4 regions of the Agromyces solani genome follow, and region 2 is predicted to be linked to each of the others. Evidence: predicted binding sites of a transcription regulator. Region 2 holds the regulator's gene; each other region holds the start of a gene.
What was found. Region 2 encodes HspR, which represses chaperone genes until heat shock. Its sites were predicted from a motif close to AAGTTGAGTCNNNNNGACTCAACTT; they were not measured.
Positions count from the first base shown of each region.

Region 1: the regulator HspR is predicted to act here: its motif matches at 1,658-1,682, upstream of AC3RJ7_RS18735 (ATP-dependent Clp protease ATP-binding subunit).
Region 3: the regulator HspR is predicted to act here: its motif matches at 2,228-2,252, upstream of AC3RJ7_RS01800 (Hsp20/alpha crystallin family protein).
Region 4: the regulator HspR is predicted to act here: its motif matches at 1,809-1,833, upstream of AC3RJ7_RS08905 (ATP-dependent Clp protease ATP-binding subunit).

Region 1 is NZ_JBYRER010000006.1:10,428-14,634, forward strand. Features, by position in the region: gene AC3RJ7_RS18735 (ATP-dependent Clp protease ATP-binding subunit) at 1-1,629, opposite strand, end outside; gene AC3RJ7_RS18740 (MFS transporter) at 1,905-3,242, shown strand; gene AC3RJ7_RS18745 (Lrp/AsnC family transcriptional regulator) at 3,276-4,207, opposite strand, start outside.
Region 2 is NZ_JBYRER010000003.1:871,591-875,797, reverse strand. Features, by position in the region: gene AC3RJ7_RS16485 (ScyD/ScyE family protein) at 165-1,244, shown strand; gene AC3RJ7_RS16480 (heat shock protein transcriptional repressor HspR) at 1,348-1,764, opposite strand; gene AC3RJ7_RS16475 (DnaJ C-terminal domain-containing protein) at 1,767-2,753, opposite strand; gene AC3RJ7_RS16470 (nucleotide exchange factor GrpE) at 2,882-3,505, opposite strand; gene dnaK (molecular chaperone DnaK) at 3,508-4,207, opposite strand, start outside.
Region 3 is NZ_JBYRER010000001.1:377,382-381,588, reverse strand. Features, by position in the region: gene AC3RJ7_RS01810 (hypothetical protein) at 1-1,149, shown strand, start outside; gene AC3RJ7_RS01805 (hypothetical protein) at 1,263-1,676, opposite strand; gene AC3RJ7_RS01800 (Hsp20/alpha crystallin family protein) at 1,764-2,192, opposite strand; gene AC3RJ7_RS01795 (winged helix-turn-helix transcriptional regulator) at 2,354-2,728, opposite strand; gene AC3RJ7_RS01790 (SDR family oxidoreductase) at 2,829-3,689, shown strand; gene AC3RJ7_RS01785 (dihydrofolate reductase family protein) at 3,739-4,207, opposite strand, start outside.
Region 4 is NZ_JBYRER010000002.1:237,814-242,020, reverse strand. Features, by position in the region: gene AC3RJ7_RS08905 (ATP-dependent Clp protease ATP-binding subunit) at 1-1,793, opposite strand, end outside; gene AC3RJ7_RS08900 (hypothetical protein) at 2,056-2,895, shown strand; gene AC3RJ7_RS08895 (RelA/SpoT domain-containing protein) at 3,090-4,106, shown strand.

The DNA.
Region 1 (4,207 bases), on a different contig from region 2:
GGGGTGCGCCTTCTCGACCTCGTCGAAGAGGATGACCGAGTAGGGGCGCCGCCGCACGGCCTCGGTGAGCTGGCCGCCCTGGTCGTAGCCGACGTACCCGGGAGGCGCGCCGACGAGCCGCGAGACGGAGAACTTCTCGCCGTACTCCGACATGTCGATGCGCACCATGGCGCGCTCGTCGTCGAAGAGGAACTCGGCGAGCGCCTTCGCGAGCTCGGTCTTGCCGACGCCCGTCGGCCCGAGGAACAGGAACGAGCCGGTCGGCCGGTTCGGGTCGTTGATGCCCGCGCGCGAGCGGCGCACCGCGTCGGCGACCGCCGCGACGGCCGGCTTCTGGCCGATGAGGCGCTTGCCGAGCTCCTGCTCGAGGTGCAGCAGCTTCTCGGTCTCGCCCTGCATGAGCTTGCCGACGGGGATGCCCGTCCACGCCGAGATCACCGCGGCGATGTCCTCGTCGGTGACCTGCTCGTTGACCATGCGGGGCTCGCCGCCGGCGTTGCCCGCCGCGTCGGCCTGCTCGGCCGCCTCGAGGTCGCGCTGGAGGTTCTTGATGGTCTCGTACTCGAGCCGCGACGCCTTCTGGTAGTCGCCGGCGCGCAGCGCGAGGTCGCGCTGGGTCACCGCCTCGTCGAGCTGCTTCTTGAGGTCGCCGACCCGGTTGAGGCCCTGGCGCTCGCGCGCCCAGCGGGCCTCGAGCTCGGCGAGCTCGCGCTCGTGCTCGACGAGGGTCTCGCGCAGCTTCGCGAGGCGCTCCTTCGAGGCCTCGTCCTTCTCCTTCTTGAGGGCGAGCTCCTCGAGCTTCATGCGATCGACCTGGCGCTTGAGCTGGTCGATCTCGACGGGCGACGAGTCGATCTCCATCTTGAGTCGCGACATGGCCTCGTCGATGAGGTCGATGGCCTTGTCGGGCAGCTGCCGCGCCGTGATGTACCGGTTCGAGAGGGATGCCGCGGCCACGAGTGCGGCGTCGGAGATGGTGACCCCGTGGTGGGCCTCGTAACGGCCCTTGAGCCCGCGCAGGATCGCGATCGTGTCCTCGACCGACGGCTCGCCGACGTACACCTGCTGGAATCGGCGCTCGAGCGCGGCATCCTTCTCGATGTACTCGCGGTACTCGTCGAGCGTCGTCGCGCCGATGAGGTGCAGCTCGCCGCGGGCGAGCATGGGCTTCAGCATGTTGGAGGCCGCGACCGAGCCCTCGCCGCCGCCCGCGCCCATGAGCAGGTGCAGTTCGTCGACGAACGTGATGATGCCGCCCTCGGCCTCGTTGATCTCCTTGAGCACGGCCTTCAGCCGCTCCTCGAACTGGCCGCGGTACATGGCGCCCGCGACGAGGGCGGAGATGTCGAGCGAGACGAGCTGCTTGTCCTTCAGCGACTCGGCGACGTCGCCCGCGACGATGCGCTGGGCGAGCCCCTCGACCACGGCGGTCTTGCCGACGCCGGGCTCGCCGATGAGCACGGGGTTGTTCTTGGTACGACGGGTCAGCACCTGGCTCACGCGCCGGATCTCGGCGTCGCGGCCGATCACCGGGTCGAGCTTGCCGGCCTTCGCGAGGTCGGTCAGGTTGACGCCGAACTGTTCGAGCGCCGACTTCTGCTCCTCCTGCGAGTTCGGCGCGCCCTGCATGTTTGCCACTCAGTGTCCCTTCGTTCAAAACTTGAGTCTACTGAACTCAACTTCGCGAAGGGGGTCGGTATTCCGGATTCCGCACCGGAATCTCCCCCGCGACTCACGCTAGACCGGATGCCTCGGGCCGGCCAGCCTCCGAATCCGCGCGGGAGCGCACGGACCGGCGCGGCGCGCCCGCCCGCACGACGGATGTCCTGGCTTCGCTCCCCCGCGATGACGGTTTCGCCGCAGATGGCCCGCGCGTCGGCCCGAGCGGCCCTACGCTCACCTCCATGACCGCCCTCCCCCGCCGCTCACGAGTGGGCTACGCCCTCGGCGGCATCGCCTCCGGCACCTACGGCACGGTGCCCGGCCTCATCCTGATGCCGTTCCTCACCGACCTCCTCGGGGTCGAGGCGGCGGTCGCCGGCATGATCGTGTTCGCCCCGAAGGCGTGGGACTTCTTCCTCAACCCGGTCGCGGGGCGGATCAGCGATCGCTCGACGCATCCGCACGACCGCCGTCGCCCGTTCATGCTGCGCGCGGGCATCCTGCTCGCGCTCGCCTTCGCGGCGATGTTCCTCGGCCCGACCGCACCGCCCGCGGCGGCCGCGATCTGGGTGCTCACGCTGTTCCTCGCCACCGCGACGGTCTACGCGTTCTTCCAGGTGCCGTATCTCGCGATGTCGGCCGAGATCACCGACGACTACTCCGAGCGCACCCGCCTCGTCACCTGGCGGGTCATCGTGTTCACGCTCGCGATCCTCGTCTCGGGGGCGACCGCTCCCGCGCTCGTCGAGCTCGTGGGCGGCGTCGCGGGCTATCGCCTGATGGCCGGCGCGATGGCCGCCCTCATCCTCATCGGCACGATCGGCGTGTGGTGGGGCACGCGAGGGACGCCCCTCACCCGCGACGAGGTGGCCGGGGGCCGCCTGTTCGAACAGCTCGCGGTGGTGCTGCGCGACCGCGACGCCCGCGCGCTCATCACCGCCTACGTGCTGCAGGCCGTCGGGATCGGGATGGTGCTCGGCGGCGTCGTCTACGTGGCCCGTCACGTCGTGCACGACCCGGGCATCGCCACCCTCGCCTTCGTCTGCTTCGTCGCGCCCGCCCTCGTGCTGACCCCTGCGTGGTCGCTGCTCGCGCGGCGGATCGGCAAGAAGCGCGGCTTCGTCGTCGCGACGGTCGTGATGTCGGCGGGGCTCGTCGCCCTCCTCGCGGCACGGACGGGGGATGCGACGCCGCTGCTGATCGCCTCGGGCGCCGTCGGCATCGGCTACGCCGGTGCGCAGCTCTTCCCCCTCGCGATGCTGCCCGACTTCGCGGCCGACGACGCGAGACGGAACGGCACCAACCGGATCGGGATGATCTCGGGGGTGTGGTCCGGCTTCGAGCTGCTGGGCTACGCGCTCGGGCCTGCCGTGCTCGGCGTCGTGCTCACGCTCGGCGGTTACCGCGCAGCCACGGGCGGCGATGTCGCGCAGTCGGATGCCGCGCAGTGGGCGATCGTGCTCGGCGTCTCGGTGATCCCGGCGGCCCTCTGCGTCACCAGCCTCCTGCCGCTCTCGCGCTACCGGCTCGACGACCGGCTGCGCGCGGCCGCCACGACCGTCCCGGCCGGGATCCGCTGACGCGCGCCGAGGCGCGTCGCGCCGGCTGGACCCTCACCACCGTACGGGCACACGTGCGATCGAACGCCCCGCCCCGTCGAGGACATGCCCGTTGCGCTTCACCTCGCGCAGCACGGTCCATCGATCGACGACCTCGACGTCGCCGCCCCACGACGCCTCGATCCGCTGCAACTCGGTGAGCGACCGGGCGCGCACGCAGACGAACACCGGGGCACGCCCGACGACCACGCCGACGCGGTGCGCCTCGGGAAGCTGTGCGGCACGGGTCGCCGCCGCCTCGCCGTCGCTCGCGCGGGCCCACAGCACCGCCCCGCGCCGATACCCCGCCGCGGGCATCGCGAGGTCGCAGCCGAGCCGGAGGAGGCCCGATGCGACGGCCCGATCGACGGTCCGGCGGGCCGTGGCCTCCGAGACGCCGAGGACCCCGGCGAGCGCGGCGGCCGGCAGCCGCGGGTCGTCGTCGAGGGCTTCGGCGAGTTCGGCGACGACGTCGGCCCGGGGCGGGCGGAGATCGCCGCTGGGCCTCGGAGCCGCGAGCGCCTGCCGCTGCCGGCGCGAGAGCACTCGCAGCCGCCAGGTCGAGTCCTCCGCGGTGATCGCGGCGGCGACGTCCATCCGTCGTACCCGCTCGCCGAGGGCGTCCATCTCGCGCACGCGTTCGCCCAGCACGGGAAGGCCGCCGGTCCCGGCGACGAGCACGAGCCAACCGGCCGAGGTCTCGTCGACGCTGAGCGCCCACGGCCGGGCGACGATCTCCTCCACCCCGGTTCCGCCCGTGCGCCGGTCGAGCAGCACCACGGCGACGTCGGTGGTCGACGACCATCGCTCCGGTGTCGGCCACGCGGTGAGCCAGGCCCTCGATTCGTCGCGCAGGGCCTGCCAGTGGCGGACCACCGTCGCCGAGTCGGCGCCGACTGCCGCGGCGATGCGGGTCCACGGCGCCCTGGCATCGATCTGCAGGGCGT
Region 2 (4,207 bases):
GCTGACGCCCCGCTCGCGACGCCGGCACTCACGCGAACGGGGGGTGGAGGCGCCTGCGCGACCGGAGTAGCTTCGGTCGCGGATCCGCCCACCCGAGGCTTTCCGTGCGCGCGGGAGCGCGCGTGAAGGGCGGTTCCGTGAGCCGAACAGGTCGGAGTCCACCGATGCGTCGTTCATCCATCCTCACCCTCAGCACCGTCGTCGCGATCGGCGTACTGACCGCCGTCGCCGCACCGGCGAACGCCGCACCGAAGGCGCCGAGGCCGGGCCTGCCCGCCGTGCTCGCCGAACATCTCGTCGGCCCGTTGACCTTCGATCTCTCCGCCGACGGGGTCATCACGGTCGGCCAGTCGTTCCTCGGCGAGGTGACGCGCATCGCGGGAGACACCCGGGAGACCCTGTCGGAGGGGCCCGACTCGACGGGCGTCTCGGTGCTCGGCCCCACCGTCACCTGGAGCGAGCGCGCCGGTGACGAGTTCTCGATCCAGGGGTCGTGGCTGAAGTCGAGCGGCCCCGGCGGCGACACCTCGATCGACCTGCTCGCCTGGGAGCAGGAGAACAACCCCGACGGCGAGAACTGGTACGGCTTCGAGTCGATCTCCGACGAGTGCGCGGCGACGCTGCCGCCGTTCGTGATCCCCCGCTACTCGGGGATCGTCGACACGCACGCGTACGGCACGCTGACCCTCGCCGACGCGACCTACGTCGCCGACTCCGGGATGAACGCCGTGCTGAAGGTCGTCGGCGACGAGGTGTCGACCGTCGCCGTGCTGCCGCCGCAGCCGCTCGTCGTGACCGACGAGATGCGCGTCGTCGGCGAGGCCGAGGGGCAGCCGATCGTCCTCGACGAATGCGTCGTCGGCCTGACCTACGACGCAGAGCCGGTGCCGACCGATGTCGAGATGGGCACCGACGGCATGCTCTACGTGACGACGCTGCCCGGTGCACCCGGACTCGGCTTCCCGTTCGGCTCGGTGTACCGCATCGACCCGGCGAGCGGGGACATCGAGGAGCTCGCGACCGGCTTCGTCGGGGCGACGGGACTCGCCGTCGCACCGAACGGCACGATCTTCGTCAGCGAGATGTTCGGCGGCAAGGTGTCGACGATCGCCCGCGACGGCACGGTCTCGACCTTCGCCGAGGTCGACAGCCCGGCCGGCGTCGAGTGGCAGAGCGGCAAGCTGATCGTCTCGGCCGGCGTCTTCGGCGACGGTCGGATCGTCTCCTACCCCGTCAGGGGCTGAGCGCGGGGATCCGCCGGATACGCGCCGATCGAGCGCGTTCGCGACGAGTGCGCGTGGCCGAACGCGCTTGCTCGTCGCGAACGCGCTCACTCGCGCCCGGGCGTCAGTCGCGCTCGAGCGGGCGCCAGACGACGACGGCGTTCTCGCGCCGGACGCGGGTGCCCGCCTTGAGGGTGACGACCTCGCCGGCCGAGCCGGCGGCGAACACGCGCCGCCCGGGCCGATTCAGCATCTCGTCGGCGAGCGCGCCCTCGAGCTCGCGCACGCGGGCGCGAAGGGACTGCACCTCGTCCTCGAGCCCGAGCACCCGGCGGATGCCCTCGAGGCTCACGCCCTCGCTCGAGAGCTGCGCGATCTCGCGCAGCCGGTTGACGTCGTGCATCGAGTAGCGGCGCGACTTGCCCGCGGTGCGCCCCGGCGAGACGAGCCCGAGCCGGTCGTACTGCCGCAGCGTCTGCGGGTGCATGCCCGCGAGCTCGGCGGCGACCGAGATCACGAACAGCGGGCTCGACGCGTCCACCGTCAGCCCCGGGCCTTCGCGAGCAGTTCGTCGCGCGGGTTCTCGTCGGGCAGGGCCGCGGCGAGCGCCTCGACGGCGGCCTGCGCGTCCTTCGACAGGTGCGACGGGACCGCGACCTGCACGACGGCCAGCAGGTCGCCCGTGCCCTTCTTCGTCTCGACCCCGCGGCCCTTGACGCGGAGCACCCGGCCGCTCGGGGTGCCGGGGGCGACCTTGAGCTTCACTGGGGCGCCGCCGAGCGTCGGCACCTGGATCGTCGCACCGAGCGCCGCCTCGGCGAACGTCACCGGCACGGTGACCCGCAGGTTCAGCCCGTCGCGCTCGAACACGGGGTGCTTGCGCACGTTCACGGTGAGGATGAGGTCACCGGACTCGCCGCCGTCGGGCGACGGGTGGCCCTTGCCGCGGAGGCGGATCTTCTGGCCGTCGGCCACGCCGGCGGGGATGCGCACGGTGATCGGACGGCCGTCGGCCGTCTGCAGCGTGATCTGGTCGCCCTTCGTCGCGGTGATGAAGTCGAGGGTCGTCGACGCCGTGACATCCCGGCCCTTGCTCGGGCCGCCGAAGCCGCGGTATCCGCCCGACGGCTGACCGAACCGGCCGCTGCCGAACAGCCCGCCGAGCAGGTCGTCGTAGTCGGCGCCGCCCTGCTGGAACGTGTAGCGCTGCCCGCCCTGGCCGCCGAACATGCCGCCGAAGACGTCGTCGAAGCCGCCCTGGCCGCCCGCGCCGGGCGCGGTGAACCGCGCACCCGAGCCCATCGCCCGGATCGCGTCGTACTCCTTGCGCTGCTCGGGGTCGGAGAGCACGGCGTTCGCCTCGCTGATCTCCTTGAACTTCGCCTCGGCGGCGGTGTCGCCCGGGTTCTGGTCGGGGTGGTACTTGCGTGCGAGCTTGCGGTAGACCTTCTTGATCTCCGCGTCGCTCGCGTCCTTGGAGACGCCGAGCACCTGGTAGAAGTCCTTGTCGAACCAGTCCTGACTGGCCATCGGCACCTCCTTTCTGAAAAGTCTGTCTGAATGTGGAACGCCGGTCGAGTAGCGGAGCGCATCGAGACCTGCTGAGGGGTCTCGATACGCTCCTTCGTCGCTACTCGACCGGCGGACGGATGCGCGGGCTAGGCCGCCGGCGTCTTGACGACGACCTTCGCGGCGCGCAGCTGCACGCCGCCCAGCGTGTACCCGGTCTCGACGACGTCGGCGACCGTGTCGACCTCGACCTCGTCACTGGGCTGCTGGAAGATCGCCTCGTGGCGCTGCGGGTCGAACGGCTCGCCGACCTCGCCGAACGAGGCCAGCCCGAGCTTCTCGACGGCGCCGCGCAGCTTCGCGGCGATCGTCGCGAAGGGCGAATCGCCCTCGAGGTCGCCGTGCTTCTCGGCCCGGTCGAGGTCGTCGAGCACCGGCAGCAGCACGGCGACGGCCGCGCCGACCGCGCGCTCGCGCTCGATCTCGCGGTTCGCCTCGGTGCGCTTGCGGTAGTTCGCGTACTCGGCGGTGACCCGCTTCAGGTCGGCGAGGTGCTCGTCGCTCGGCTCCTGCACCTCGGCGTTCGCCGCGTTCAGGATGTCGTCGACCGTGAGCTCGGCCTCGTCGTCGAACGAGTCGGATGCCTCGGGGGCGCCCTCTTCGGGCGCCCCGTCGGCCGCCGGCTGCCGAACCTCACCGGTCTCGGGGTCGATGCGACGCTTGTCGCGGATCACCGGCTCCTCGTCGTGGTTCTGGTTCTGCTCGTCGGTCATGGTTACTTCTTCTCGTCCTCGTCGTCGACGACCTCGGCGTCGACCACGTCCTCGTCCGAGGAGGCGTCACCGGCCTGGCCCGTCGCCGAGGCGTCCTCGCCGGCCGCGGCGGAGGCATCCGCCTGCGACTGCGCGTAGATGGCCTCGCCGAGCTTGGTCTGCGACTGCGAGAGCTTCTCGAACGCGGTCTTGACCGCGTCGTCGTCGTCGCCCGCGAGCGCCGACTTCAGCGCGTCGACGTCGCCCTGCACCTCGGACTTGACGTCGGCGGGGAGCTTGTCGTCGTTGTCCTTGATGAGCTTCTCGACCGAGTAGGCGAGCTGCTCGGCGGAGTTGCGGGTCTCGGCCGACTCGCGGCGCGCCTTGTCCTCTGCGGCGTGCTCCTCCGCCTCGCGCACCATGCGGTCGATGTCGTCCTTCGGGAGGCTCGAGCCGCCCGAGATCGTCATCGACTGCTCCTTGCCGGTGCCCTTGTCCTTCGCGGACACGTGCACGATGCCGTTCGCGTCGATGTCGAAGGTGACCTCGATCTGCGGGATGCCGCGCGGTGCGGGCGCGATGCCGGTCAGCTCGAACGTGCCGAGCGCCTTGTTGTCGCGCGTGAAGTCGCGCTCGCCCTGGAAGACCTGGATCGCGACCGACGGCTGGTTGTCGTCGGCGGTCGTGAAGGTCTCGCTCCGCTTGGTCGGGATGGCCGTGTTG
Region 3 (4,207 bases), on a different contig from region 2:
CCCGAGCTCGTGAACCTCCTCGACAGCGACGGCGACGTCGTGCTGTTCTTCGGCGGAACGTGGTGCCACAACACCCGCGCCGTGCTGAAGGAGGTCAACCGGCAGGCCGTCGCGAACGACGTCGAGCAGGTGTACTTCTTCGACCTGCGCCTCGACGGCGCCTCGGGCAACCACCTGCACATCCGCGACACGAAGTCGCCGTTCGCGAACTTCTACGGCGATCTCGTGAACGAGTACCTGCCCGGCCTGAAGACGCAGTACCAGCCGAGCTCCGACCCGAAGCTCGCCTACCAGCAGGTGGACTACCACCCCGGCGGCGACACCGCGCAGCCGCTCGCCACCGCGAAGAAGCTGCAGGTGCCGTTCCTGCTCGAGTACGACCGCGCCAACACGGTCGACGGCCGGGCCGCACCGGTCGCACGCCAGTGGATCCACGACAACGGCGACGGCACCTACAAGGAGTACATGACCGAGTGGTGGTACGTGAACGACCGCCCCGGCAGCTACGCGACGAACCCGAACCCCGAGAAGCAGGCTGCGGCGTACGCCTTCGCCGACGAGGCGATCGCCGAGCTCGCCGTGTTCTTCGAGGGCCTCGGCGACGACACGACCGGCCCCTCGAACCCGCCCGTCGACCCCGAGCCCACCGACCCGACCACCGTCGAGGGCACGGTCGAGGTGAGCGGTGACCTGCGCCCGGGCGGCCGCATCACGGTCTCGGCGAGCGACCTCGCCGGCGGCACGGAGGGCTTCTCGGTCGAGCTGCACTCCGACCCGGTGGTGCTCGGCACGGTCGACACGGATGCCTCGGGCGCCTTCACCCTCGACGCGACGATCCCGTCCGCGACGCCGCCCGGCGCGCACGAGGTCGTCGTGCTCATCGACGGCGTGACGGTCGCCTCGACGCCGGTGACGGTGGCGGCCCCGGGCGGAGACTCGGGCGGCTCGGACTCGGGCTCGGGCTCCGGCTCCGGCGACGCGGGGTCGGACGCCTCCGGGTCGAGCGGAGCCGACGGCTCGCAGGCGGCCGGCCTCGCCTCGACCGGTGCCGGCTTCGTCGACGTGCTCGGGTGGACGGCATTCGCCCTGCTCGCCGCGGGTGCCGCGGTGTTCGTCGCGACCCGGGTGCGCGCCCACCAGGCGAAGTAGCCCGACTCCCCACGAGGGGCGGGGCCGGATCGGCCCCGCCCCTCGTGTGCGCCCACGGCACCGCGCGGGCACCGCACCGCTGCGCGCCGCCGCACCGTGTCCGGCGCCGGCGCTCATGCACGGCCGCGCGGCCCGTAGATGAACTCCTCGGCGTGTTCGACCGCCTTCCTGAAGGAGTCGTTGCGCAGAGCGACGGCGCGATCGTCGGGTGGTGGGCCCGACGGCAGCGCCTCCATGTACCCGGCGAGGCCCTGCGGCCGGAGCACCCAGATGCCGCCGTGCGGTGGGAGGTAGAACACGGCGAACGAACGCGCCGATGGATCTTCCTCCCAGACGGGCACCACCGCGACAGCGGCTCCGGTGTCCACGTTGACCCACTGGGCGCGAGGGCGCGGCTGATTCTCGTCGTACACGCTGGGATCGAGGAAGGGAGCGGTGCCCTCGCCCCAGCGTTCTTCGAATCGCTCGTGGAATATCGGAAAGACGGCGTAGTCGTAGCGGCGCCACGCCGTGTCTGTCTGTGCCATGGCCTTCCTCTCGCCGACAGCACTCGGCTCGACGACTGATCGAAGAGCGCGGCGGCGGCGAGGGACGAGCCCTCGCCGCCGCTGCCGCTACTTCGCCGTGACCTGCTTCTCGGCGCTGCCGGCCGAGGTGATCGCGATCTTGCGGGGCTTCGCCTGTTCGCTGACCGGGATGATCACGCTCAGCACGCCGTTGTCGTAGTGCGCGCTGATGCCGGCCGTGTCGAGGCCGTCACCGAGCGTGATCCGGCGCAGGAACGACCCGCTCGGTCGCTCGCGGACGAGCCATTTCGCCGCTTCGTCCGAACGCAGGGTTCGTTCGGCGCGGAGCGTCAGCAGCTGCCCGTCGACATCGACGTCCACCGAGCCGGGGTCGATCCCGGGCAGATCCGCCGCGAGGACGTAGTGGTCGCCATCGCGGTACAGATCGATCGGCATGACCCGCGGTCCCTGGCTCGCGTCGAGCATGGACTCCGCGAGTCGGTCGATCTCGCGGAACGGATCCCAGAACATGGCCATGGTCTCGTCTCCTTCCGGTTCACCATTGACCGATGAAGATGAGCGATGCTCGCTCATCGCGAGATCTAGATTAGCACTCTGCATGGGCGAGTGCTAAGTGTGATTCGCGCTGAGCGAACCAACTCGCCCCGCAGCATCCCGACGCCTCACGGCCCCCGACGTCACCCCGCGGCGGGCACCCCGACGATGCCGTTCGCCTCGCGGGCGACCCACTCGACGAGCGGCAGCATGCGCTCCATCAGTTCGGAGCCGAGCGGCGTCAGCGAGTACTCGACGCGCGGCGGCACCTCGGGATAGGAGGTGCGCGCCACGAGTCCGTCGGATTCGAGCGTGCGCAGCGTGGAGGCGAGCATCTTCTCGCTGATGCCCTCGACCTCACGGCGCAGTTCGCCCCAGCGATGGGTGCCATCGGTGAGGGCGAGCAGCACGAGCACGCCCCACTTGCTCATGATGTGGTCGAGCACGACGCGCGTCGGGCAGCCCTCGGTGAAAACTTCTCCTGAGCTCTCCCGGATTTCAGCAAGACTTACCGCCATGTGGGTACCTTACTGAAAAGTGGGTACCGATTCGAGGGAAGGCAGGCGCGAGGCATCCGGTTGCAGTTCGATGACGCCTCACCGGAAGGAACCGAATCCCATGACCATCCTCGTCACCGCCGCCTCGGGCCAGCTCGGCCGCCTCGTCGTCGACGCGCTGCTCGCGCGCGGCGTCGCCCCCGCCGACATCGTCGCGACCGCTCGCGACACCGCGAAGCTCGCCGGCCTCGCCGACCGCGGCGTGCGCACCGCGCGCCTCGACTACGCCGAGCCCGCCTCGATCGCCGCGGCGCTCGACGGCGTCGACACCGTCCTGCTCGTCTCGGGCACGGAGTTCGGCGAGCGCGCCGCGCAGCACCAGAACGTCATCGACGCCGCGAAGGCCGCCGGCGTCGCGAAGCTCGTCTACACGAGCGCCCCGCAGGCCGCGACCGCCGACTTCGTGCTCGCGCCCGAGCACCGCGCCACCGAGGCGGCGATCGCCGCATCGGGCATTCCCGCGGTCATCGCCCGCGACAACTGGTACACCGAGAACTACGCAGCGGATGTCTCGCGCGCGGCCGACTCGGGCGTCATCGCCGCGTCCGTCGCGGACGGACGCGTCGCGAGCGCGACCCGGGCCGACCTCGCCGAGGGCCTCGCCGTGCTGCTCATCGACGACGACCACGTCGGCCGGGTGCTCGAACTCGCCGGGTCCACGTCGTGGAGCTACGACGAGCTCGCCGCCGCGGCGTCCGAGGTGCTCGGCCGCGAGGTGCGGTACGAATCGCTCACGACCGAGCAGCACGTCGCCGCGCTCGAGTCGGCCGGACTCGACGCCGGCACCGCCGGGTTCGTCGCCGGCATCGACGACGGAATCCGCCGCGGCGTGCTCGACGTGCCGAACGACACGCTCGCGGGCCTCATCGGCCGCCCGACGACCTCGCTCGCCGACGGGCTGCGCGCGGCACTGGCCGCCTGACGCCCCGAGGAGCGCCCGACCGGGTCGGGCGCTCCTCGACCGGCAGAGGTCAGCGCACCACGTCGTAGACGACCTTGACGATGCCGTTCGAGTAGGCCTCGTGCTCGGTGAGCTCGAGCTTCGCGAACGCGTCCTCGTCGTCGGCGAACAGGCGCTTGCCGCTGCCGAGCAGCAGCGGGAACACGAGGAGGTGGTACCGGTCGACGAGCCCGGCGGCGGCGAGCCCCTGCGCGAGCCTCGCGCTGCCGTGCACGATGATCGGACCGCCCTCGCCCTCCTTGAGCCGGGCGACGTCGTCGATCGAACGCAGCAGGTTGGTGTCGTGCCACTCGGGCACGAGGTCGGACTCGTCGAGCGTCGTCGACACGACGTACTTCGGCATCGCGTTGTACTCGGCGAACTCCTCCTCCATCGAGGGCCACACGGGTGCGAACTCCTGGTAGCTCACGCGGCCGAGCAGCAGCGCCCGGGCCTCGAGCTGCTCACGGCCCTTGATCTCGTAGGCCTCCTCGACGAAC
Region 4 (4,207 bases), on a different contig from region 2:
ACAGGCCGACGCGAGTCACCCATGCCGGTGCGGTTGCGGCGCACGGCCTTGGCGACGGCGGTGACGGCGTCGTCCTGCCCGATGACGCGCTCGTGCAGCTCGCCCTCGAGGTCGGCGAGGCGCTCGCGCTCGGTCTCGGTGAGGCGGTTCACCGGGATGCCGGTGGCACGCGAGATCACGGCCGCGATCTGCGCCTCGTCGACAATGGTCGCCGGTTGAGTAGCGAGCGACGAAGGAGCACGCGTATCGAAACCCTCGGTGGTGGTCTCGATACGCTCCTGCGTCGCTACTCGACCGACCATCGCCTCATCGAGCTTCGCCTGCACCTTCGAGATCTCGTCCCGAATCCGCGACGCCTCCTCATAGTGCTCAGCACTCACGGCGGCGTTCTTCTCCGCCTCGAGCTCCCCGAGTCGCGCCTGCAGCGCGGAGACATCCACCTTCACACCGAGGCGCAGCCGCAGCCGCGCCCCGGCCTGGTCGATCAGGTCGATCGCCTTGTCGGGCAGCACGCGATCGCTCAGGTAGCGGTCGCTCAGCTCGACGGCGGCGCGGATCGCGGCGTCCGTGTATTCGACACCGTGGTGGTCTTCGTACGCGGGCTTCAGGCCCTGCAGGATCAGCACGGCGTCTTCGATCGACGGCTCGCCGACGCGCACCGGCTGGAAGCGGCGCTCGAGCGCCGGGTCCTTCTCGATCTTGCGGTACTCGCCCCGCGTAGTCGCGGCGACGAGGTGCAGCTCGCCCCGCGCGAGGCGCGGCTTGAGGATGTTGCCTGCGTCCATGCCGCCGTCGCCCGCGCCACCGGCGCCGACGACCGTGTGCACCTCGTCGATGAAGACGATGAGGTCGCCCTTGTTGGCGGCGATCTCCTCCATCGTCTTCGTGAGGCGCTCTTCGAAGTCGCCGCGGTAGCGGGTGCCGGCGAGCATGCCGGGCAGGTCGAGCGCGATGACGCGCTTGCCGAGCAGGGCCTCGGGCACGTTCTCCTCGACGATCGCGCGGGCGAGGCCCTCGACGATCGCCGTCTTGCCGACGCCGGCCTCGCCGACGAGCACGGGGTTGTTCTTCGTGCGGCGCGACAGGATCTCGATCGTCTGCTCGATCTCGTCGGCACGCCCGATCACCGGGTCGAGCTCGCCGTTCGCGGCCCGCTCGGTCAGGTCCATGCCGAACTTGTCGAGCATCGGCGTGGTCGACTCGGTCGGTTGAGTAGCGCCCGACGAAGGAGGACGCGTATCGAAACCACCCTCGCCCTCGGTCTGGCTCTCGAAGTCCTGACGCATCCCCTGCGTCAACGCCTCAGCCGTCACCCCCGCCCGGGCCAGCACCTGCCCCGCAGGCGCATCCTGCCCCAGCACGAGCGCGAAGAACAGGTGCTCAGGGTCGATGTACGTCGCCCCCGACGACCGCGCCACCTGGTAGCTGTGGAACAGCGCACGGCTCGCGCTTGGCGTGATCGTCGCCGCGTTGATGTCGGCGACGTCACCGGCGCCAGGCAGACGCGCCTCGGTCGCCGTGATGATGCGCTCGGGGCTCGCCCCGATGCGCCGGATCGCCTGTTGAACGCTCTCGTCCTCGACGATCACGCGCAGGATGTGCAGGGCGTCGAGCTCGGTCTGTCCGCGCTCGAGGGCGAAGCGTCCGGCCTGCTGAAGAATGCTCTGGGTGCGCGCAGTAAGGAACCGGCTGAGGTCGATCGACCGCGCCTGTCGCGCCTGCTCACCCGCGAGGTATCGGGCAAGGAACTCGTCGAACGAGCTCGCGCCTGCCTCGTTGAAGTCGTTGGGCACCTGGCCTCCTGGTTGAAGTTGAGTGTGGTTCGCTCAAGTTCAACGCTGCGGCGATCCGGGTATTCCCGCTTATCTCGTCTTCCAGTACTGCCGTGCGCGCGATGGCAGCTTTCCGTGCCGAATCTGCGCTCAAACCCGTGCGCTTCCGCACGATAGTGGGCCCACTGGTCCACGCAACATCGAGCAACCTCCTCAGGTCAGAGCGATTGCGGCAACGACCATGCAGGCGCAGCTCCTTGCAGCTTTTCGATAGCCTTCGAATGTGACCGGTGAGATCGACGTGATCGCCCCTGAGAAGCGAGGGGTGAACACTCCTGTCGAAATTCTCATCGGTGCAATCGTTGGCGCGATCCTCGGCTGGCCGATAACGAGAGCCCTTGACGGCTGGGCGGCCGAAAGCAAGCTCCCGTGGTGGGCATATCTTGTCGGTATCGCAATCGGCATCGCAATTGTCCTGCTCATGATGACATTCATCATCGCGTCGTGGCGGATCGCGGTTTGGAGTTGGCTCGGTCGTCTGGCGAAGTGGCTCTGGGACGGTCGGCCTGTCAGTCAGCGGCAGCATCGGAAAGCCGTCAAGACACTGCGCGACACGATCCTCGCCGACGCCCAACATCTTGCGAAGACAGTTGCGAGAGGGACAATCGAGGATCAAAAGCGACTCGACAAATCGATCTCTATGATGGCGGCATCGCTGGCCACGCGTGAGGCGAGTGTGCGCTCCGAGACCAGCGCGGATGTGAAAAACCCCACGCTGCCATTGCCATCTCCTCGCTGGACCGTGTCCGCCGGGGGAGAGGATACGGGCGACGGCAAGGACTTCATTCTTCGCAATCTCATGCCGCGGAGTATCGCAAATGAGGTCCATCTTGAGCCTGACAGTGATCTCACGCTCCTTGACGCCGGACATTGGGAAACATTGTCAGGAGTCAGCTCAGGGCTGTTCAGAGCCGATATCTCAGCACGAGGCTGGGCTTACGGCGTTAACCTCAGCCTCGAGTGGTACGACGAGAACAACTTGAAGCAGACAAGCAAGGCTTTTCTCGCCGGCCATCCCGAGGACATACCCGCCTACGAGGAGATGAGCGGCGAGCCTTTCTAGCCGAAAGCTCCCACCGCGTCTAGCCACCACCACCCGGTGTTTGCGGTGCTGCGGTGGAGATTCAATGTGCTCGGACCGTCGCAAGTGCGGAGGTTTCGGCGAGATGCAACCTGGATGGCTCACTCAAAGCTGCATCCAGAGGCCAGAAAGCGCGCCCCGGCAGTAGTGTCCGTGCGGGCTGCTAGGTTCACGATGTGGCGTGGACATCACCTTCGTACGGAAAAGGCCAAATCGAGCGAGCCGGGCAAACACTGATCGACCCGTTCGCATCACCAGCTGATCGGGGGATGGCGGTCGCCATTGCGAACAATTGGCGCTCGGCTCATAGCTTCCCTCTGAACACCTTGCAGATGAACTTGCGCAAGCGTGCCCAAGCAATTGATCCAGATGGGCTTGTGGCCCAAAGAATCAAGCGGCTGCCATCGATTGTTGGCAAGCTCACTCGCTTCCCGTCGATGAACCTTGCTCGAATGCAAGACCTTGGGGGGTGTCGAGCAGTTGTGAGCGACATCGAGCGCGTCGATCTCTTGTTTGAGAACCTCATGCAGTCCAAGCACAAACACCGGCTAGTCCGACGCGACAACTACATCGATGATCCGAAACCTTCAGGCTATCGCGGTGTCCACGTCATCTACGCGTACAGGAGCGACAAGATCCCGACGTGGAATGACTTGCGAATTGAGGTGCAGATCCGGTCAAGGTTGCAGCACGCCTGGGCGACAGCCGTAGAAACCGTCGGCTTGTTCACCGATCAGGCGCTGAAATCAAGTGCTGGCGATAAAGAATGGCTCAGGTTCTTCGCAGTGATGAGTTCGGTGATTGCTGTGGCGGAGGGACGTCCCACTGTGCCTGGTACCTCTGAAGACTTGGGGGAGCTCAAGCTCGAGCTTCGAGCACTCGCGAATCAGCTGGACGTGGTCAACAAGCTGCAGGGATACGCCACGCTGCTACAGCTCTCCGAGGAGCACATGGCAGGCGCCAAGTATGTTCTCCTGACCCTTGATGTCAGGGAGAACCAGCTCACGATACGCGGATTCAAACGCCCAGACGATGCCTCCGCGGCATATGCGGCTATGGAGGGCAATGTTGGCGAGGGAGTTGATGTTGTCATGGTGGCTGTCAGCTCGATTGTTGGGCTCCGTAGCGCGTACCCGAATTACTTCCTGGATACCACTCGGTTTGTGGAGATTCTGCAGAGCGCCCTGAAATAGGTCGGGCTGCGCTTTCGGGCTGCCGCCCGCCGCGCGCAAGCTCGAGGGCCCGGCAGCACCGTCCGATCGCCACGCGATCCGCGCATCCGTGGAATTCGCGC